3 regions of the Paenibacillus hubeiensis genome follow, and region 3 is predicted to be linked to each of the others. Evidence: predicted binding sites of a transcription regulator. Region 3 holds the regulator's gene; each other region holds the start of a gene.
What was found. The regulator Rex, encoded in region 3, represses fermentation and respiration genes when NADH is low (regulators of the CRP and FNR family bind a similar motif). The targets are predictions, from matches to a motif close to TTGTGAAATATTTCACAA.
Positions count from the first base shown of each region.

Region 1: a site for Rex is predicted at 1,406-1,423, ahead of pflB (formate C-acetyltransferase). Genes of this name have one in related genera too.
Region 2: a site for Rex is predicted at 4,843-4,860, ahead of nadA (quinolinate synthase NadA). Genes of this name have one in related genera too.

Region 1 covers NZ_JAVYAE020000004.1:301,337-309,006, forward strand. The annotation lists gene pflB (formate C-acetyltransferase) at 1-1,323, opposite strand, end outside; gene adhE (bifunctional acetaldehyde-CoA/alcohol dehydrogenase) at 1,959-4,571, opposite strand; gene RSX24_RS14730 (Crp/Fnr family transcriptional regulator) at 4,986-5,702, shown strand; gene RSX24_RS14735 (hypothetical protein) at 5,764-6,474, opposite strand; gene RSX24_RS14740 (hypothetical protein) at 6,657-7,361, opposite strand; gene RSX24_RS14745 (winged helix-turn-helix transcriptional regulator) at 7,574-7,670, opposite strand, start outside.
Region 2 covers NZ_JAVYAE020000022.1:14,979-22,648, forward strand. The annotation lists gene hslO (Hsp33 family molecular chaperone HslO) at 1-354, opposite strand, end outside; gene RSX24_RS30110 (type III pantothenate kinase) at 520-1,290, opposite strand; gene nadC (carboxylating nicotinate-nucleotide diphosphorylase) at 1,297-2,163, opposite strand; gene nadB (L-aspartate oxidase) at 2,160-3,797, opposite strand; gene nadA (quinolinate synthase NadA) at 3,833-4,771, opposite strand; gene ftsH (ATP-dependent zinc metalloprotease FtsH) at 5,072-7,120, opposite strand; gene hpt (hypoxanthine phosphoribosyltransferase) at 7,221-7,670, opposite strand, start outside.
Region 3 covers NZ_JAVYAE020000004.1:121,560-129,229, forward strand. The annotation lists gene RSX24_RS13800 (AAA family ATPase) at 1-1,128, opposite strand, end outside; gene RSX24_RS13805 (hypothetical protein) at 1,121-1,648, opposite strand; gene RSX24_RS13810 (cell wall elongation regulator TseB-like domain-containing protein) at 1,942-2,478, opposite strand; gene RSX24_RS13815 (amidohydrolase) at 2,522-3,826, opposite strand; gene RSX24_RS13820 (redox-sensing transcriptional repressor Rex) at 3,813-4,520, opposite strand; gene dinG (ATP-dependent DNA helicase DinG) at 4,687-7,545, opposite strand.

The DNA of each region.
Region 1 (7,670 bases), 180 kb from region 3:
CAACAGCGCTTTGGCCAGGTTGGCGCGGGCGCCGAAGAACTGCATTTGTTTGCCGATCTTCATCGCGGATACGCAGCAGGCAATGCCGTAATCGTCGCCATAGATCGGACGCATCAAATCGTCGTTTTCATATTGGATCGAGCTCGTTTCGATCGAAACTTTAGTGCAGTATTCCTTGAACGCTTCCGGCAGCTTCACGGACCAGAGAACCGTCAAATTTGGTTCTGGTGCAGGGCCCAAGTTATAGAGCGTGTGCAGGAAACGGAAGCTGTTTTTGGTTACGCGGGTTTCGCCGTTAACGGACATTCCGCCGATGGATTCGGTAACCCAGGTCGGGTCGCCGCTGAACAACTCGTTGTAATCCGGCGTGCGCAGAAATTTCACGATGCGCAGTTTCATGACGAAATGATCGACCAGCTCTTGCGCCTGTTCTTCGGTCAGCACGCCTTCCTGCAGGTCGCGCTCGATGTAAATGTCCAGGAAAGAGGATACCCTTCCCAGGGACATTGCCGCACCGTTTTGTTCCTTGATGGCAGCCAGGTAGCCGAAGTACAGCCATTGGAAAGCTTCTTTGGCGTTGGTGGCCGGCAAGGAGATATCGAAGCCGTGCATTTCGCCCAACTGCTTCAGTTCTTGCAGCGCACGAATCTGTTCGGAGATCTCTTCGCGCAGACGAATGACATCTTCGTCCATGGCGTCCACTTCCAGCGAATTCAGCTGTGATTTTTTGTCCCGGATCAGGAAGTCTACACCGTACAAGGCCACTCGACGATAGTCGCCGATGATGCGGCCGCGGCCGTATGCATCCGGAAGACCGGTAATGATCCCCGCTTTGCGCGCTGCGCGCATTTCGGATGTATAGGCATCGAACACGCCTTGGTTATGCGTTTTGCGAATGTTCGTGAATATGTCAATGACTTCTTGAGGCATCTCGAAACCGTAAGCCTGACATGCATCAATCATCATGCGAATGCCGCCGAACGGCTGAATGGAACGTTTGAACGGAGCATCGGTCTGAACGCCGACGATCTGTTCTTTCTCTTTATCCAGATAACCCGGCTGATGGGACACGATCGTGGAAGGCGTATTCACGTCCACGTCCAGGACACCGCCGTTCTCGCGTTCCTTCTTCGTCAAATCGGAAACGATTTCCCACAGGTCCTTCGTATTTTGGGTTGCGCCTGCAAGGAACTCCTCGTCCCCGTAATACGGCGTCAGGTTGCGCACCAGAAAATCGTTTACGTCTACGGATCTGTTCCAAGTACCTTTGACAAAGTTTCTCCAGCCTGTTTGCACTTTGACATCTTTTTCAATCACCGACATCGTTAATCCCTCCGTAATTTGGATTTCCGGACACGGGACAGGTTGTCTCGCACGTCGCATCCGTGTCCAGAACCGCGATATAATGTGAATATTTTCACATATGCCGGATCGATACTCTCTCTTATAGGAACCGGAACCGCGGAATTGATTGTTTTCTTTCTGTTTTCATTATACGTTTACGTTGTTTCACACTCTGTGATTTTTATCACAAAGCCAGTGAGCTTCTTCACTCCACCATTGCTGAATCATAGTGAATTACATTAATTCACATTAGCCACTGCGAGAGTAGAACAACTTCCGATCGCAATCCACTCCATATCTCCCGATTGAATTTTATCAACTGAACAAAGAACATTTACACTTGCCCACTCCGATGACAGAACTACCTTCCGATCACTGTTATCCCCCGCGTTTTTTTGATCCATTTTTCAAAGGATACACTCCCGGGATAAAGGCGAACGCTTCGCTTTTTCAGGTTATTTCTGTCCCTCCGTTGTCGTGTAAATTGTTGAATTCAACTGATACCGCAAGGATTCCGTTGAACAGAAAGACGGCAATCGGGGCTCCCCATTTCGGGGAACCCTGCTCCTATTGCCTTAACCTCAAACGAATGGTTTGCTATGCTGCACTATTGTTTATTCAAACCGTCCATAGAAGGCGTTGCGGTATACATCGGCTAGTTCGGTAACCAGCGGCATCTTCGGATTGGCCGTTGTACATTGGTCCTCGAACGCACGGTCGGCCAGATAGTCTACGCGCGATTCGAAATCTTTCGGATCGAATCCGAGCTCCTGGAACGATTCCTCGATGCCCAGCGTTTTGTTCAGCTTGCGGATGGCGTTGATCAGGCTGTTGACGCCTTCTTCGGTCGTGCGGGCCGGCAGCCCGAGGATGCGGGCAATCTCGGCATAACGCTCATCGGCAACGAAGTGCGAATATTTCGGGAACGAAGCGAATTTGCTCGGTTTTTTCGCATTGTAGCGAATGACGTGCGGCATCAGGATCGCATTGGTACGTCCATGTGCGGTGTGGTACTGACCGCCCCATTTATGCGCAAGGCTGTGGTTGATGCCCAGAAACGCATTCGCGAAAGCCATACCTGCGATCGTCGATGCATTATGCATTTTTTCGCGGGCGAGTTTGTCGCCTTGCAAAGCCGATTGCTCCAGGTATTGGAACACCAGTTGGATCGCTTTGATCGCCAAACCGTCCGTATAATCGTTCGCCATGACCGACACATAAGCTTCGATCGCGTGGGTGAGAACGTCCATGCCCGTATCCGCCACTGCGGTTCTCGGCAAGCTGTACACAAACTCCGGATCCACGATAGCCACGTCAGGCGTCAATTCGTAATCAGCCAGCGGATATTTCGTATTGCCTTTCTCTTTGTCCGTAATGACCGCGAACGAGGTAACCTCCGATCCTGTACCGGATGTCGTCGGAATGGCTACGAATTTCGCTTTGATGCCCAAGCGCGGATATTTATAGATCCGTTTGCGGATGTCCATAAATTTTTGCTTCAGGTTGTTGAAGTCGGTATCCGGGTATTCGTAGAACAGCCACATCGCTTTCGCGGCATCCATCGGCGAACCGCCGCCGAGGGCGATGATGCAGTCCGGCTGGAAGCGATTCATCATCTCGGTTCCGCGATCAACCGTCGTTGTCGATGGATCGGGTTCGACTTCGGAGAACACTTCGATCGCAACCGGAGTCTGGCGCTGACGCAGGTAATGCTCTACTTTTTCGACATAACCAAGCTTCACCATCACAGGGTCCGTAATGATGGCAACGCGGGTGATGTCCGGCATTTTGGCGAGATATTGCGTTGCGCCTTTTTCGAAATAGACTTTGTTCGGCACTTTGAACCATTGCATATTCACGGTACGGCGAGCCACCCTTTTCACGTTGATTAAGTTGACGGCAGATACGTTCGACGACGTCGAGTTGCGTCCATACGAGCCGCAGCCCAGCGTCAGGGACGGAATGTTCGTATTGTAAATATCGCCGATCGCCCCATGCGTGGATGGCGAGTTGACCAGAATCCGGCCTGTTTGCAAACGATCCGCAAATTTGGTGATGACATCTTCATTGTTCGAATGGATCACCGAGGAGTGGCCCATGCCGCCAAAAGCAACCACTTCCGCTGCGCGCTCAATGCCTTCGGCTGCGTTTTTCACTTTGTAGCAAGCCAGCACCGGGCTCAGTTTTTCGGCCGACAGCGGGTATTTCGTGCCTACGCCTTCGATTTCGGCAACGAGGATTTTGGTGCCTGCCGGAACGTCAATGCCGCACAGTTCGGCGATTTTGACGGCGGATTGGCCTACGATCGCCGGATTGACCGCACATTTATCGACATTGATCACGCCTGGCGTCAACTTTGCCAGCTCTTCTTTGTTCACAAAGTAACAGCCGCTGGCGATCATTTTCTTTTTCACCTGGTCGAAAATCGCTTCTTCGATGATGACGGCTTGCTCGGATGCGCAGATCATGCCGTTGTCGAACGATTTGGACAGAATCAGGTCGGTCACCGCCTGGTTGATGTCCGCGCTTTTCTCAATGAAGCAAGGAACGTTACCTGGTCCGACACCCAGTGCCGGTTTACCACAGCTGTATGCGGCCCGTACCATGCCTGATCCGCCTGTGGCCAGAATAAGCGCTACGTCAGGGTGATTCATCAGGGCATTGGTCCGATCCATGGAAGGATCGTCGATCCATTGGATGCAATCGGCCGGAGCACCATGCTTCACTGCTGCTTCAAGCAGGATTTTGGCAGCTTCACGGCTGCAGTTTTGTGCGGACGGATGGAATCCAAAGATGATCGGGTTGCGCGTTTTGATGGAGATCAGCGCTTTGAACATCGTGGTGGACGTTGGATTCGTAACCGGTGTGATCCCCATAATGATGCCCACCGGTTCGGCAATTTTCTGGAAGCTGTCGAATTCGTTGTCTTCGATCACGCCTACCGTTTTGTCGTATTTAATGCTGTGATAAATATATTCCGTGGCAAAAATGTTTTTAGTGATTTTATCCTCATACACGCCTCGACCTGTTTCTTCGACGGCCATTTTGGCAAGCATCATGTGTTTGTCGAGTCCTGCGAGTGCCATGGCCTGCACGATCCGGTCGATCTGCTCCTGATCCATGGACATGAACGCTGCGTGTGCCTTGTTTGCTTTGTCAATCAACGTTTGGATATACTGGCCTGCTGTCGGTTCTTTTACTGGGGCGACTTCGTTCTTTACAGCCATCTCCCTCATCCTCCTAAAGGTTCGTATTGTTTGTCTCTCTGCTTACGATCACATCGTACCATGGCGAATTCGGTCGGTATGTGATTTTTTTCACAAAGTATAACAAATTTAATTTATGTTTTGGAGCATCGCTCCACTCCCCTTACGGCTCTTCATATTTAAAATGATATTCTGTCATCATCATCCTTTCCTTAGAAAAGTGAATTTAATCACAATGTTTGAAATATTGCCATTTTTGCCTCCTTCCCAGCCCCCGCATTAGGTATATACTGAACTTAAAAATTGAACCACCGCAATTTGTACCGTCCCTCACCGGCCGGATTCACCTGATCAGGACGGCGGCTTGCGGCGAACCACGGCAGCTCATTCACCTACATGAAAGAACGCCGGCGGATACAAAGGGGAGATAGACTTATGAGAGAACCATTGAGTGTACTGGAAGAGCGCGGAAATACAAGCTGTTTCTCGGAAGTGAACTTCAACCATCTGCTCGTAACGATGAAAGAACGCACCTATCCCGAAGGTACCCACCTGTACTGGGAAGGCGATGTCTCCGACAAATTGTATTATCTGAAACGGGGACGCGCCCAGATCACCAAATCTACGGATGAAGGCAAAGAGCTTATCATGTATATGTACCAAGCCGGGGACATGATCGGCCAGGCCGACCCGTTCTTTGGTTCCCGTCATTCCTTCTCGGCCGAAGTGCTGGAGGACAGCGAGATCGGCGTCCTGGAGCACAAAGACCTGGAAATGCTGATCTGCCAGCATTGCGATTTTGCGATTGATTTCATGAAATGGATGGGTATCCATCACCGGTTGACCCAAACCAAATTCCGTGACCTCATGTTGTATGGTAAACCGGGTGCCCTATGCTCCACGTTAATCCGTTTGTCCAATTCGTACGGGGAGCCTCACGGCGAACATGTCATCATTCATAAAAAAATTACCCACACCGACCTGTCCAACATGATCGGTGCCACTCGCGAGAGCGTGAACCGCATGCTTAGCGACCTGCGCAAAAAAGACGCCATCGAATATGAGAACGGCATGATCGTCATCAAGGATCTGCAAATGCTGCAAGGCATCTGCCATTGCGAATTGTGCCCACGGGAAATTTGCCGGATCTAACCCCCAAAAAGCCCAATCCCCCCGCTAGGAGGATTGGGCTTCTATCTGCACGGCTTGTCCATCAGGATGCCGTCAATTCCAGTTTAACCGCATCACGCGGATTCAATTTCATGTCCAGGCCGTTGTCCATCAATTCTTTGTCATTGACCATAATCACCCAGCGTTGATTCATGCGCGGGCTAACGTTTTCCACGGACAAGACGTATTTGTTGTTTTCCGACAATCGAACCACGCCGCTGGATTTCAACACATCGCGCACCGTGCATTCCGGCACGTATACGCCTGCATACTGCCGATTGAGCGATGGCAGAATGTTACCGCCGCTCACCTTGAGCAGGGTTGTCTGATAAGCAACCCCCTCATTAGAGCTGTCGGCGGCTTTGACATAGATGACCACTTCGTCCTTGGCATGCAGCTCCATATCCCAATGCTCGGGGTCGACGTCCTCTCCATTCAGTTTTACGGCCCAGCTCAGCGAGGCATCCAGCGATACTTCTCCAACCGATTGGATTCGTTTGCCGTCCGCCGTGAAATCGACAAGTCCGCTGTTCAAAAGCGCTTTTTTAAGCGTCATTCCTTCGCTGAAATCCCTTTTGATCGATTTGGTTGCATCCGGCAGGAACGTGCTGCCATCCACTGCAACCGTAATCGTATTCGCCGAATCGGCGTCTTTGACGACAGGCTGCTCGGAAGGCTGGGGTTCCGTACATCCTGCCAATATGGCCAGTAACAGCAGGCAAAACCCAATTAGTCCCGGGAATTTGTAGTTCATGTAGGTAACACCACCCTGCGTAAAATCATTTGTCTGTTGTCCATAACCATTATTATGGCACAGATTTTAACCGAAAAAAGTGTCAAAGCCGTTACTTTTCATTTCCGGGAAACACAAAGAGCCTGCAAGCAGGCTCAATTTGGATCATATGACGGTTCTTAAAAGAACCGTTGCATGTTTGACTATTGAATGTTGGCCTGCATGTACGTTCGGCCTCCATCCCCGTTTTTCACGTAAGGATTAAGCCCGAAAACTTGTTCCTCCGCAACGGTGACTTCCGTCAACAGCTGCCCTTCAAGCAGTTCCCCGTCGACGTGCACGCACAACAAGGGAGCTTTCACATATTCCTGATATAACGGAATGGAGGATCCGGGGCTGCGATGGACCTTGTACAGCTTGCCTTGCTCATGTAACGGCCGTTTGGAAAAATACGTCGGAACGACGTATTTTGCGATAATGTCCATTTCCTGTGGCGTATAAAAGGTGTCTTGGCCAAGCCAAGGCTCAAGCATTCTGATCTCTTCGTATTGCGACCAGACAATGGCCTGAATGAGCAGTTCTTTCCGAATCGTTCGACCGTCAGGCATCTTGGCCATCGTATTCGGGAACCACGCGCCCTGCAGCGGAAGCTGCCCTATTCTCACCTCGCAGCCAATGCACTTCCAGCCGGATGACGTCCGGATCCACTTTTGCAGCACGGCCGGACGAGGGCCCTGTATCTTGCCGTCAACCGTCTTCCGATCGGATGCAGCATGCGTCCGTCCGTCCGTTTGAAACAACGATGCTGCTTTTTTGTAAATGAGATGTACCTGAATGGATGCGTTCTCAAGTTCAGCAATGTCCTGCTCGCCGTAGCGTACTTCACGGGATAAGCGTTCTTCTCTCATGACAAGTGGCCTCCTCGCTCCGGCCGCGTGCGGCCATTTTTGGAAACGAAACGACTTTCGGAGATACGACTGTGAACGTTGATCATCCCATTATACTACAACTCTCAGGCAGATGTGCAAAAGGCGCGAAACAAAAAATCCCAATTTCTTGTGGAAATCGGGATTTTTTGTGCCATGGGACCGCTTCATGGAGTCCAACACCGAATATTCGATTAATCGACCCACTGCTCAGCCCATTCCTGAATTTGATTCATGACCGGCTGCAGCGCTTTCCCTTTCTCCGTCAGCTCGTATTCAATCCGAACCGGC
Region 2 (7,670 bases), on a different contig from region 3:
CGTACCAACCGCTCCCGCAACATCGAGCTTTCCTTTGCTGTTGCTTGGCAGATGCACATGCGGATTGTGTACATATCCGCGCACTTCGCCCTTGGCGTTGGCATCGGCAACAATCTGGCCGATCGGCCCGTTTCCTTTGATCTGAACCGTCAGCTTCTCCTCGCCCTTCAGCATGGCGCCCATCATGGCCGCAGCCGTTGCCGTGCGTCCCATCGCTGCCGTGGCTGTAGGGAACGTATCGTGTCTTCGGCGCAATTCTTCTACCAACGCCGTCGTTTGAACGGCGAAGGCTCTGACCCGTCCCTCCATGGCCGTCCCACGAATCAGCCGGTCTTGCTTGTGGTTGTTTTCCAAGCTTTTCAGCCTCCTTAGTTGTTTCATCATCATATCGATGATGTTTAAATTATTTAATGAACCCGATTTCAATCCAATGATAAAGAGAAAAAGCTCCTGCAAGCGACAGAAAAGACGGCCCGTACTTCAGACTGTCCACCAGCCCGCTGTCTGCCGTCCTTATCCTTACCTTTCCCGGTTCCGTTCATAAATGATACGCAGCCCTTCCAGTGTAAGCAGCGGATCAACCTTCTCGATGCTGCGAGTCTCCTCGGCAATCAGTGATGCCAATCCCCCTGTTGCGATCACCGTCGGCTTCGCGTCCATCTCTGCGCAGATGCGTTCCACGATGCCGTCGACCTGGCCGGCATATCCGTAAATAATGCCTGATTGCATGGCATGTACGGTGTTGCGGCCAATAACCTTTTTGGGCTTTTCCAATTCGATGCGCGGCAGCTTCGAAGCCCGTTCATACAGCGCCTCGGTGGCGATATGAATGCCAGGCACGATCGCTCCGCCGAGATAATGGCCTTTCTCGTCAATGCAGTCGAAGGTCGTTGCCGTCCCAAAATCGACAACAACGAGCGGTCCGCCATACTTGGCGGTGGCAGCCACGGCATTAACGATCCGATCGGCGCCTACCTCGCGCGGATTTTCATATCGCAGATTCAGGCCGGTTTTGATACCGGGCCCAACCAGCATCGGCCTTTGGCCGATGTATTTTTCACACATCGTTTCAATCACGTTCACCAGCGGCGGAACCACCGATGAAATGATCACGCCTTCAATGTCTCGGGCAGACATGCCGGACATATGAAATAAATTATAAATCAATACGCCGTATTCATCCACTGTCGACTGGCGTGAGGTACTCAAGCGAAAATGATGGAGCAGCTCCCGTCCCCGGTATACCCCAAGCACGATATTGCTGTTGCCCACGTCCACAACAAGAATCAAAGAGGTTCACCCCTCCTTCTTTTCGTTTAAATCCAGGCTGATATCGAGGCTCTCGAAAGAATAGGTTAACCTGCCTACCGAAATTACATCCACACCCGTCTCGGCAATTCCCCGGATCGTCTCCAAAGATACATTTCCTGAAGCCTCCACCTTAACATGTGGGGCCTGCTCACGAATGACGGCGACGGCTTCACGCATCAGGCCGGGCTGCATGTTGTCGAGCATGATGATGTCCGCGCCGGCCTGCAGCGCTTCCTGCACCTGTTCCAGATTCTCCGTCTCTACTTCAATGGTCATTGTATGCGGGATAGCCCTTCTTGCCCGTTTGACCGCTTGAGTGATACCGCCTGCACCTTTAATATGATTGTCTTTGATCATGACTGCATCATAGAGGCCAAACCGATGATTCGCTCCCCCGCCGACGCGTACGGCATACTTCTCCAGCATGCGGTGGCCCGGCGTCGTTTTGCGCGTATCCACCAATCGGGTTGGCAGCCCTTCCAATGCGTCCACATACATACGCGTGCGGGTCGCAATGCCGGACATGCGTTGGAGCAGATTCAAGGCAAGTCGCTCTCCCGTCAGCAGACGATGCGTACTGCCCTCCACCTCGGCTAAAATCGTTCCACGTGTAACACGATCGCCATCTTTCACTTTGGCGGCAAAAGAAAGCGTTCGGTCCACCTCGCGGAAAACAAGCTCGGCTACATGGATTCCGGCAACGATACCATCGTCCTTGGCATGGATCACCGCTTTGGATTGATGACCTTCCGGGATTGTTACAGTTGTCGTTACATCACCCGAACCGACATCTTCGCGAAGCCAGCCCTTAATCGATTCAATCAGTGCTTCATTATATCCATCGAGTATCATGACATCAATTCCTCCACGATCGCTTGTTCCCGCTGCTGCAGGCTGTGTCTCTGCCAAACCGCGTCATTACGTTCGGGGTAATCCTCACGATAATGAGCTCCCCGGCTCTCCTGCCGGTGCAAGGCTCCGCTTGTCACCAGCCAGGCACATGTCAGCAGGTTTGCATATTCCATTTCCTCAACTTGCTCAAGCTCCTGTTCAAAAAAGGCCATCTCCTGCTTCAACTTCTCGGAGGCTTCGCGCAATCCGTTCAGGTTACGCCGCAATCCGACTTGTCTTACCATTAGCTTCTGTAACCGTAGACGCCGCTCGGAAACAGGTTTTTGATCTAACGTTAACCGGTTGACTCTTGGATCAGGGTTCCCGATGAAACTTGTTTTCGAATGGTTTTCCTCCTGTGCAGTTAACGGAGGCAGCTGAGAAATCCGTTCGACGATGCGGCTTCCGAACACGATCGCTTCGGACAATGAATTGCTGGCCAGACGGTTTGCACCATGCACGCCTGTGGACGAGACTTCCCCGCAAGCGAACAATCTTGAAATGCTGCTCTCCCCGTTCATATCCGTCTTCACGCCACCCATCATGTAATGGGCCGCAGGAGCGACGGGTATCCAATCGGATGTCAAATCAAGTCCGTAACGCATGCAGGTTTCATAAATGGTTGGAAAACGGTGTTTGACCATCTCTGCCGATTCATGCGTAATGTCCAGATAAACAAACGTGCTGTTCGTAGCTTCCATCTCGCTAATGATCGCCCTTGCTACGATATCACGCGGTGCAAGCTCCAGCTGCGCATGATACCGCGCCATGAACCGTTCGCCCTTCACGTTGCGCAGATACGCGCCCTCGCCGCGAACCGCTTCGGAGATCAGGAATCTCGGGGCACCGGGATAACAGAGCGAGGTTGGATGAAACTGAATGAACTCCATATCACGAACGACGGCGCCAGCACGATACGCCATAGCTACCCCGTCGGCTGTCGCTACTTCCGGGTTCGTTGTGTATCTATACAGCTGCCCCGCTCCGCCTGAGCAGAGCACCGTCGCTTTTGCCTTCACAAACACTCTTGTTCCATCAGGCTTTTGCACAAGCACGCCTCTACACTCGCCATCCCCGGTTATCAAGTCGATGACGAAGTGTTCATCCCAAACGTCGATGCCGGGATGCTCGCTCACTTCAACGGCCAGCGCACGCACGATTTCGTAGCCTGTCGCATCTCCGTTTGCATGCAGTATGCGGCGGTGGCTATGCGCGCCCTCCTGTGTCAGTGCCAGCTCGCCGTCCTCGAGATCGAACGAGGTGCCCAGGCGGATCAGTTCCTTGACTCCGTCGGGCCCTTCATTTACCAAAGCTTCCACCGCTTCAGGACGACAAAGCCCGGCCCCGGCCACCATCGTGTCCTGCAGATGGTATGCCGGCGAATCGTCCTCAGCAATCACCGCGGCGATGCCTCCCTGAGCATAACGGGTATTGCTTTCGAGCAACGATTTCTTCGTAATCATGAGTACGCGGTTCTGCGCGCTCGCCTTGATGGCCGTAAACAAACCTGCGATGCCCGATCCAATCACCAGCACATCCGTTTCATGCACCGGCAGCAGGGATATATCAAAATCTACTACATATTGCGGTATCATGTTATTCACCTGTCTTGGAGCAAGAGTAGCGCACGCTACTTCACGAGTAACATGCGCTCTAGCGATTCTCTGGCTTTATCGGCAACGGCCGGCGGTACGTAAATTTGCGGTTTCATCGTTTCCAGGCATTTCACCAGTTTCTTCAGGTTGTTGACCTTCATGTTTGGACATACGAGGAATTTGGTCGCGAAATGAAATTGTTTATCCGGGCTGTCCAAACGAAGCTGGTAGCCTGTTCCGTCTTCGGTTCCTACGATGAATTCTTTGGCCGTAGAATTTTTGCAATATTCCAGAATGGCCGTTGTGCTGCCTACGAAATCCCCCATGGCCACTACTTCCGGGCGGCATTCCGGATGCACGACAAATTCGGCGTTCGGATACTTGGCTTTCATCTCCACAACATCTTTTACAGTCAGCATGTCATGTGTGTTGCAGTAACCTTCCCAAATAATCATTTTCTTGTCCGTGTGCTGCTGCACATAATGGCCCAGATTTTTGTCCGGCACCCAGATGATTTCGTCAGAATCGACAGATTGAATGACTCTGACCGCATTGGCTGATGTACAGCAAATATCGGTTTCTGCCTTGATTTCGGCGGAAGAGTTGATGTAAGTAACAACCTTGGCATTCGGATGCTGGGCTTTCAGCTTTCGCAATCCGTCCACATTCACCATATCTGCCATCGGGCAGCCGGCACGTTCGTCCGGGATGATAACCGTTTTGTTCGGCGCCAAAATCTTAGCGCTCTCCCCCATGAAGTGTACGCCGCAAAAAACAATGACATCGGCATCCGTCTGCGCTGCCTTCTGGGCAAGCAAGAACGAATCCCCACGAAAATCGGCGACCTCCTGCACCTCGTCACGTTGATAATAATGGGCAAGAATAATGGCGTTACGTTCTTTTTTCAACTGCAGCAGCCGCTCCCGCAGCTCCCGATTCATCTCAGCCTTGCGCTCTAATGCCAGAGCTTCCACCTGCGATCCTCTCCTTTATCAGGACAGCGCATAGCGCTGTGTTGTATAAGGTTGTGTACCGTAATTTTCGCTTGAGAAACGAATCACAAGCGGTTTAACACCTAATGTACACAACGTTCACGAGTCTGTCAATTAATGAAAACGCCACAGAATTGCCACGTATCGGCCCATTTCCTGCCCGGTTCGCGTCCTAGCTCTCCATTTGCGTTATCTTGATCCATTCATGTATTTTTGCAAAAAAAAGAGAGCCGGAAGGCTCTCTTTTTAATCCGCGCTAACAACGAGCGGTTATGATTATGCTTAGGATGTCGGCTTCGAACCACCATCGCTTGGATCGGTGCTATCGCCTTTATCCAGGTTCGGAGCTTCGTTGGGAACATCTCCGGCCGGTGTCTCAGGCACTACATCATCCTTGCCTTGAATACGAACGCGCACATCACCGATATTATCAATGATTGCCTCGCCGCTTTCATTAGGTGTACCTTCATTGCCATTGTCGCTGGCGGCTTTATTGCCCAGGGATCCTGTTTCAATCAATTGCTTGATTTGTTCCATCTCCAGGGTTTCTTCTTCCAGCAACGTTTGTGCAATCAGGTGAACTTCCTTCGAATGTTTCACGAGCAGGTCTTTACATTTCTCATAACATTCCGTGATGAAACGCTGCATCTCCTGATCGATCTCATAAGCGATGGAATCCGAGTAGTTTTGTTCGTGACCGATATCGCGACCAAGGAACACTTGCCCTTGCGAGCTGCCGAATTGCATTGGTCCCAATTTCTCGCTCATACCGTACTCCATTACCATGCTGCGAACAATACCTGTTGCTTGCTGGAAGTCGCTATATGCGCCAGTACCAATCTCGCCGATGAACAATTCCTCTGCTACACGGCCCCCCAGGAGACCCGTAACTTTGTCCAGAAGCTCTTGCTTGGTGACGAGCATGCGATCCTCTTTTGGCAACATGATGACGTATCCACCCGCGCGTCCACGCGGTATAATGGTCACTTTATGTACCATATCGGCATGTTCCAGGAAATAACCTACGATGGTATGACCCGCTTCGTGGTAAGCAACGATGCGTTTCTCGCGATCACTGATGACACGGCTTTTCTTCTCCGTACCAACGATGACACGGTCAATCGCTTCATCTACCTCGCGCATCGAAATATCTCTACGATTACGGCGTGCCGCAAGCAATGCCGCTTCGTTCAGGAGATTTTCCAGATCCGCACCGGAGAATCCGGTTGTACGCTTCGCGATCACATCCAGCTTCACATCTTTGGTGAGCGGTTTGTTACGGGAATGTACTTTCAGTACAGCTTCACGGCCTTTAACATCCGGACGATCTACCGTAATTTGACGGTCGAAGCGGCCTGGACGCAGCAACGCCGGGTCGAGAATGTCTGCACGGTTGGTTGCGGCAACGATAATGATGCCTTCGTTCGCCCCGAAACCGTCCATCTCAACGAGCAACTGGTTCAGCGTCTGCTCACGTTCATCGTGACCGCCGCCAAGTCCGGCACCACGTTGACGTCCCACGGCATCAATCTCGTCAATGAAGATGATACATGGTGCGTTTTTCTTTGCATTTTCAAACAAATCGCGTACACGGGAAGCACCGACACCGACGAACATTTCCACGAAATCGGAACCGGAAATGCTGAAGAACGGCACTCCTGCTTCACCCGCTACGGCACGCGCAAGCAAAGTTTTCCCCGTACCCGGAGGACCTACAAGCAACACGCCTTTCGGAATCCGTGCGCCGACGGCCGCAAACTTGCGAGGATCCTTGAGGAAGTCAACGACCTCGACAAGCTCCTGCTTCTCTTCGTCCGCACCGGCAACATCTTCGAACGTGACCCGTTTCTTCTCTTCATTGTAGAGACGGGCACGGCTTTTACCAAAGTTCATTACTTTACCGCCGCCGCCTTGAGCCTGATTAAACAGGAAGAAGAACAGGAGGAACATAATGATCAAAGGAATAAAGGAGGTCAGCAATGTCAACCAAATGCTGTCACCTCTCATGGGCTCCTGATTAAACTCGAAATTATTGGTTTCGCTTGCCTTTACAAGCTCCCCAATCGCTTCGTCTGTAGGAGGAATGTACGTCGAGAAATTTTCTGATTTGGCTTCTGCTGGCTTGGTTCTGTAATGACCGGTTACCAGAAATGACTGTCCATCGAACTGAACCGTCAAATCTTTGACGTTATCGGCCTGAATCGCCGAACGCAACTGATCATATCTAGGATTATCGGTGGCTTCGCCGCCATTGCTGACGAATTGGACTATGCCCACCACAACTAAAAAAAGAATCAAATAAAAACCAGAATTCCGGATGAACCGATTCATCCCCTACCTCCTCTCGAGACACTTTATTTATTTTAACATAGCCCGATATGGCTTCTCAACAGAAGCAAAAAAGCCGCTCGGGGCTGGGGTCCAGCACAGATTAACTGGTGTAAACCTCTGGTTTCAAGATCCCGATATAAGGGAGGTTCCGATACTTCTCGGCGTAATCCAGACCGTAACCAACAATAAAGGCATCCGGAATGTCAAAGCCCGTATAATGCGCTTCCAGCTCGACCTTGCGGCCGGACGGCTTGTCAAAGAGTGTCACTACGCGAACCGATTTGGCTCCGCGGCCTTGCAGCAGTTCGATTAAATAACTGAGCGTAAGTCCGCTGTCGATGATATCTTCAACAATCAGGACCTCGCGTCCATCGACGGATACGTCCAAATCCTTGATGATTTTGACAACGCCGGACGATTTGGTTGAAGCGCCGTAGCTGGATACCGCCATGAAATCCATCTCCACGGGTACAGTAATGTTTTTAACCAAATCAGCCATAAATATAAACGCACCTTTGAGCACGCAAATGACCAAAGGATTGCGACCTGC
Region 3 (7,670 bases):
TTGCTCCTGCTGAGGATTGTGCCGCACATATCCAAGAGCCTGTCCGCGAGGACTCAAGGCCACCTGGCTGACACTTCCCGGCCGTACCAGTTCGGCCATAATAGCATGGCCCAATTCGTGAATGGCGACCCGTTTCTTCTCTTCCACCGTGGACTCGCGGTCGGTCTTTTCGCCCATCATGACCTTATCGATCGCCAAGGACAGGTGACGCTGTTCGATCAGCGGCAATCCTTCGCGCATCGCATAAATGGCCGCTTCGTTCATGACACTTTCCAACTGGGCTCCCGAAAATCCGTACGACTCCTCGGCCGTTTTCTCAAGGTCCACATCCTCTGTCAACGGCTTGTTGGCCGCGTGCAATTCCAGAATGTGCTTCCGTCCCTTCTTGTCGGGCAGATCAACCTGAATGTGACGGTCGAAGCGTCCAGGACGCGTGAGCGCACTGTCAAGCATCTCCTTGCGGTTGGTAGCTGCAATCAGCAAAATGCGCGGCGTGTCGGAGGAATAAATCCCGTCCATCTCGGTCAACAGCTGGTTGAGCGTCTGGTCGTATTCGCGTTGCTGGCCGCCTTCGCGTTTGCCGCCAATGACGTCGATCTCATCAATGAAAATAATGGCATTTTCCTTGTTTTCTTTGGCAGCACGCGTTTTTGCTTCACGGAACAAATCACGTATTCTGCCGGCGCCGACGCCAACGTACATCTCAACGAACTCACTGCCCGATGCTGCTACGAACACGGAATCCGTATAGTGAGCCGCCGCTTTGGCCATCAGCGTTTTGCCCGTTCCCGGAGGCCCTGTCAACAAAATGCCCTTCAACGGCCGAATGCCGAACTTCCGAATCTCCTCGTGACGAATCAAAAAGTCCAGTGCTTCGCGCAGCTCTTGTTTGGCGCTGTCCTGACCACCGATTTCCTCAAAGGTGAGCTTGGAAGGCCCTTTTTTCTTGCGTTTGCGCTCTTGCCCGGCTCCAACCGTGATTCCTCCGCGCATTTGCATCGTCAGAATCAGCGCTCCGACCAGCAAACCTGCAATGAGAACGGGAATGATATTAAACCCTATAAATGCGAGAAAAATCAGCAACACGGGTATGAATCCAATGATAATTTCCTTTGTCCATTTAGGCATTCGGCCACACTCCTATCTGTCCCGGAACACGCGGCAAAATGACAAACTTGCTCGCATTTCCGTCCCTGAGGCTAACGTATACGTTTTTATCGTCCATCGCTGTATTGACCTTAATGCCGCCTGTAGCCATCTTGCTTAGCGTTGGCGTAATTTCAGCATACTGTTTGTTTTCCATAGCCTGAGCCACGGTGAACAACGCCTCTCCCCACCAGTTGTCAAGCGTTTCGTTGGAACGGTCGACGACGTCCAGTTTGATGGAACGTGAACCGATTAAGGTTTGTCCTTTTTTATGAATATATTGAACCAGCTTGCCCAGATCGACATCCGGCTGCAAATCAAGTTTCAACAACACGTCATTGCGGTTAATGGTTATTTGAGCGTCTTTGACCCCGTCATACTGGGTCACCATTTTTTCAATGGGGTTATGCACGGCAACCTGACGATATGCAAACCAACCTCCAAACAATACGACGGCTGAAATCACGACAGTTAAAGCAATAGGCAATACTTTTAACTTCAAGTGTGCTTCCCCTCCAAAATTAGCCCGCATGAATCCATACAGGGCGTTGTATAGTCATCTGCGGAAATGCTGCAAGCCGACAAGCACGTGCATCTTGCTAAAATTCCAGCATTTCCGTCATTCGAATTTGCACAACAAGTACATATCTGAGTATATCACATCGTATATACGATTTCGAAGGCGATTATTTGAAGAATTTATTAATTTTAACTACTTAAATCCAAAATTTTCATCAAAGTACGGCAAACAACCGATCAGCAACATTCGCTGTCGGTTGTTTGGTCGTAAGCATGTCAGCTGTTCGGAATCGTATATACCAGATCCACTTGCTCCCCATTGCTAAAACGATAGAAACGATAATAACTGTGTGTATCATCATGATAATAAACTTGCCATACATAAATTCCGTTCACGACGCCAGGCAGGATTCGCTTGATTTCGCCATTCGGGACTTCGGAAGCGAATCTTTGGCGAATTTGAGCTTCGGACATTCCGTTCTGCAGCAGCTCGCTATGCACTGCCCCCGCCCCGGACAACGGTTTCCCCGTCTCGTCGAACTTGACCCACACAATGACGTCCTGGTTATCCTTATTGGTGCCGCTCAGCGTCCAATAGATGCTGTCTTCGCCCTCTTTCTGTCCCCATACGAATTTTTGAAAATTATCGTAGGACGTCAGCTCCAGCTGCTGCTGGGCGGCCTGCAGGGCGAGCGCCTCCTGATTGCGCTGGTCCTTGGTCACATAGACGTAATAGCGCTGCAATACAATCAACGCCACGATCAGGATCAGCAGCGATATCCATATCCACTTTTTCTTTTTCTTTTTCTTCAAAAGCCGAACTCCCTTTCCCTGATGAGGCTGCGCCCATGAGAAATTAACGGGCGAGCAGGCCCTCAAACGCCGATTGAGCTTCACGCAAAATGCGTTCCTCGTCCATCGTCAGGCACTCGCCATGTTTCACCACTTGTTTGCCATCTACCCACACATGCTCCACGTCTTTGGCCGACGCCGAATAAATGGCATGGGAAATCAGATCGGTATGCGGGTACAGATGAGGCTGGTCTATGTTGACCCCGATGAAATCCGCCTTCATTCCCGCTTCAAGCAAGCCGGTATTGTCGAGGAAAATCGAGCGTGCTCCGTATGCCGTTCCAAGCAGAAGCGCTTCGCCGGCCGGAACCGCAGTCGGATCACCGGACACGCCTTTATGAATCAATGCCGCCAGACGCATCTCTTCAAACATGTCCAAATTGTTATTGCTCGCCGGTCCGTCTGTTCCCAAAGAAACGGTCACGCCCGCTTTCAGCAGCTCAGGAACTCGCGCAATGCCGGAAGCCAGCTTCAGATTGCTGCCCGGATTATGAGATACTGCAACGTTATGGCGAGCCAAAATCTCGATTTCCTCATCGTTTAAATGCACGGCATGAGCCACGAGGCAAGGCCGCGAGAAAAAGCCAAGCTTCTCCAAGTGCGCTACAGGACGCAGACCGTAATCGGTCACGTTCTGTTCCACTTCGCGCAGCGTTTCGGACATATGGGTATGAAGCGGCAAATTCAGATCATGGGCAACCTGCACAAACTTTTCTATGTAATCCGGAGGGCACGTATAAGGCGCATGCGGAGACATTACGGCAGTAATCCGTCCATTTGCCTTCCCGTTCCAGTCGCGGGCAAACGCAGCCGCTTCGCCGAGCTTGTGCTTCTGTTCCTCTTCGGAGCAAAGACCGATGACGCCGCGAGCGAGCGCTGCACGAATGCCGGATTGCTCCACGACTTTGGCAACCTGATCCATGTGATCATACATGTCCAAAAAAGCCGTCGTTCCTCCTTTGAGCATCTCAAGCACCGACAAGGACGCCCCCCAATAAACGTCCTCAGACGTCATTTTCGCCTCCATCGGCCACATTTTCTCCTGCAGCCATACCTGCAGCGCCAGATCATCCCCGTGGCCTCTCAGCAGCGACATGGCGGCATGTCCGTGCGTATTGATCAAACCTGGCAGAAAGAGCAATCCTTTTCCGTCCACTTTCGGCAGGCTTTCATCTTCTGCCGGCAAGGATTCGCCGATATACTGAATTTTGTCGTCTTCCACCACCATGTATCCTTGAACCACGTTCCATTCCAAACCTTTGTTTACGGCGAATTTGCCGTTGTGTATAACCCATTTATTTGTCGTCATCCTGCTCGTCGTCCTTTCCATTTTCCAAATAATACGCAAGGCTTAGCAAATCCGTCGTAAAGTCCGCATTATGAATACGAACATGCGGCGGGGTTTTCAAGATGGTTGGCGCAAAATTCAGGATGGCTTCGATCCCGGATTCGATCAACCGGTCGGCCACATTCTGCGCTTCGGTATCGGGGACGGTGATGATGCCGATGCGAATATTAAGGTTTCTGACCGATTCCGTCAGCTCATTCATCGCTTGCACTTTCAAGCTGTTGATTTGGGTGCCGATCTTGGGTTCATACGCATCGAATACAGCCACGATTTTCATGTTGTCCTTCAAGTAAGCATTATAGTTGGACAAGGCATGACCCAGGTTACCGGCTCCTACCAACGCAACATTGATTTGCTGGTCGATCTTCAGGATATGGCGGATTTTCTCAATGAGATACGATACGTCATACCCGATGCCCTTGCGGCCAAAATCGCCGAAATAGGCCAAATCCTTGCGGATCTGGGCCGGATTGAGGTCCAGGCGCTGTCCCAGCTCCTGCGAAGAAACCGTCGTTACCTCACGTTGGTGCAATTCACTCAAATAACGCAGATATACCGGCAACCGCCTCACGACGGCTTCCGAAATTTTATCTGATTTCATGTTTTTTTTGCTCCTCCTTGCCAAAGCGCGATAAATAGATGAAAAGGGAGGCATCCCGCCGTGTACTCTAATTCGAATCATTTTAGAGGAAGGATGCCGCCTTATATTTGATGTACTTCTTTAACGTATCAACCCGCAGCCATGTAATCTCAACAAGTGTACCGCCTTTTGCAGGCGTTTCGCAACATTGCCGAAAAATGTTCTGTCGTTTCTACCTGAATTAGGTTTGTTCAACGTCTTGTTCGAGCCATTCGCTGATGCGCGGAACCATTTGCTCGGTCAGCATGTGTTCCATTTTTGGCCCAGGCAAGGAATATAAAAAGTATTTTCCGTAATATGATTCGATCACCCGCGTATCGTATACGATAACAACGCCGCGATCCTTGGCTGTGCGAACCAGCCTTCCGAATCCTTGCTTGAAACGAATGACCGCCTGAGGCACAGACAGCTTCATGAACGGGTTTTTTTTCTGCTGCTGCAATAATTCACTTTTGGCTTCCAGGAGCGGATGATTCGGCGGCTGGAACGGTAACCTGACAATAGCCAGACATGTCAATGCATCCCCAGGTATGTCCACGCCTTCCCAAAAACTGCTCGTCCCGAGAAGCACCGTCGCTTTGGCGTCTTGGAACCTGCGGGTGAGCTTGGACCGGCTGCCGCTGTCCACGCCCTGACCGAGCAAGGAGATTTCGTTTCCGGACAATGCTTCCTTAAGCGGGTCATACACTTGGCGCAGCATGCGGTAAGACGTAAACAGCACCATCATGCGCCCGCGCGTAGCGATGGCCGTCTCGGCCAACGATCGTACCAGCATGTCCACGAAATGCGCGTCCCCGATCGACCCTTTCACGCTCGGGAAATCGCGCGGTATCACCAGCAGCGCCTGATCGCGGTAGCGGAACGGAGACGGCAGCATCGCCGTGAGCAAACGATCATGCTCCGCGGCTTCCTGCAGGCCAAGCTGGTCAATCATGAATTGAAACGACTTATCCACGGACAGTGTGGCAGACGTAAGCACGACGCTTCTTTTTTTATCGAAAAACATTTCCTTCAGCTGCGCGCTCACGTCCACGGGAACGGCATACAATTGCAGCGATTTGCTGCGGAACTGGCCGCTTGCTTCCATCCAATACACCGTGGCAGCATCGTCCATTCGCATGAAGAAGCGCAGGTTTTCGCGCAGCGTGGAAAGGTCTTTGAACAAGCCCGTAATGTCCGTGATCAAGCTGTCCGACTGATAGTCGTCCTGATCCTCTTTCAGCTCGAGCATCAGCTTGTCTCCCTTGCGAATGAGATCGCCAAGCGTGACGTAAAGCTGATTCTCCTCGTTCTGCAATTCCTCCCACTTGGCCGGCTTCTGCGTGCTCTTCAAACGCAGGGAAAATTGTCCCGTCTCTCCCGGAGAAGCGTCGGTCCGTTCCGGCAGCAGGTTAAACAGCGCCTCGCTGAGCCGATCCCATATTTCTTTGGCTTCCAGCGCAATCGGGAACATCTGGTCAATGGCCGATCCCCATTCGACGGAACGTTCATGTCCCGACAGCTGAGAACGCAGCAGCGGAAGCTGTCCGTTGCGGCTGTCTTTGAACAAACGCGTTAACGTATGCACCAATGTGAAATATTTCATATGAAGTCCAAGATGTTTTCCTGCTACATCTTCCAAGTGATGGGCCTCGTCGATGACAAGGCTCTCGTAGGACGGCAGCAGCTGATGGCTGGCCTTTACGTCGGTAAACAGCTTCGAATGGTTCGTGATGACGATGTCCGATAAGCCTGCTTCATGCTTGGCCCGGTGATAATAACATTTGCGGAACCAAGGACAGGAGCGCCCCAGACAGGATTCCGATTCGCTCTGCACCGTCTCCCAGAAGTCCCCGCCGCGGCCGCTGAGATTCAGTTCCTCGTCGTCCCCGGTCTCGGTCTGGGTAAGCCAGACGATCATCTGCGCCGCGGTAAAATAATCTTCCTTCGGCGTCGAAAATTCGCGGCCGTTAATCTTGTGCTCGAATTTGCGCAGGCACAGGTAGTGTCCTCGTCCTTTAAATACCGCAGCTTTAAAAGGAAAAGGCACAACTTGGGTCAAAAGAGGAATATCCCGCTCCCGCAGCTGTTCCTGCAGGTTGATCGTATGCGTGCTGACCATTACCTTTTGTTCCTGCTTCACGCTCTCATAGATGGCTGGCAGCAGGTAACCGAGCGATTTCCCCGTGCCCGTTCCGGCTTCGATGAGCAGGTGTTTATCCTCGCTCAGGGCTTGCCGGACGCTGCTGAACATCTGGGTCTGCGCCTCGCGTTCTTCATAATGCTCCAGCGTATTCTGCAGGTTGCTCCGAACCTGCTCCATATATTGCTCAAAGCTGATGCCTGCCAGCGGATTACCGTCCTTCTCGTCGCGAGGCGCGCCGATTTCGGTCCAATCGCTTACATTGAGCGCGAGTTGGCGATAATAGGTATGTCCATCCAAATCTTGAATGGGCTCGGCTTCCTTTTCCATGCGCAGCCCGTCAAAAAACCACCCCAGATCGCTGTCCTCGGGGGCAAAAAGGTCGCTCAGGCGCTGGATCGTAATGAGCGGCAATTCACGCAGCTCGTCAAAACACTTTAACAGCACGTATGCCGTAGCCAATGCATCGCTATCCGCCTGGTGCGGACGATCATGTTGAAAGCCGAACTCGGACGAGACGTACCCGAGCTGGTACGAGCTCAGCGAGGGGAACGTGATTTTAAGAAAATCGATCGTATCCAGAATGCGGCCGGTGAACGGCAAATAACCGCAGCGGTCCAGCGCGTTCTGGAGAAAATGAAAGTCAAAGGCGACGTTGTGCCCGACCAGCACGACATCATCCAGCAGCGGCACCATTTCCATCATCATCTCTTCCAATGATGGCGCGTCCGCCACATCTTCGTCCGTGATTCCCGTTAACCCCGTAATGAACGGCGGGATCGGAACTTCCGGATTTACATACGAACTGTATATTTGAGAAATGCTGTAGTCATGATCTATTATGGCAAGCCCGACCTGAATAATCTCGCCGTCGGACTGTGTGCCGGTTGTTTCAAAATCCAAAACGGCAAATTTCATTGCAATTTACGGTCCCTTCATTTCAGTCTATGTTACAGCATAGCAAAAAAAAGGGCTTTTGAAAATTAACTGACAAAAAAGCGGTGTCCCATCCGCTATGCCAAAGGAGGGGACACCGTTTTTCG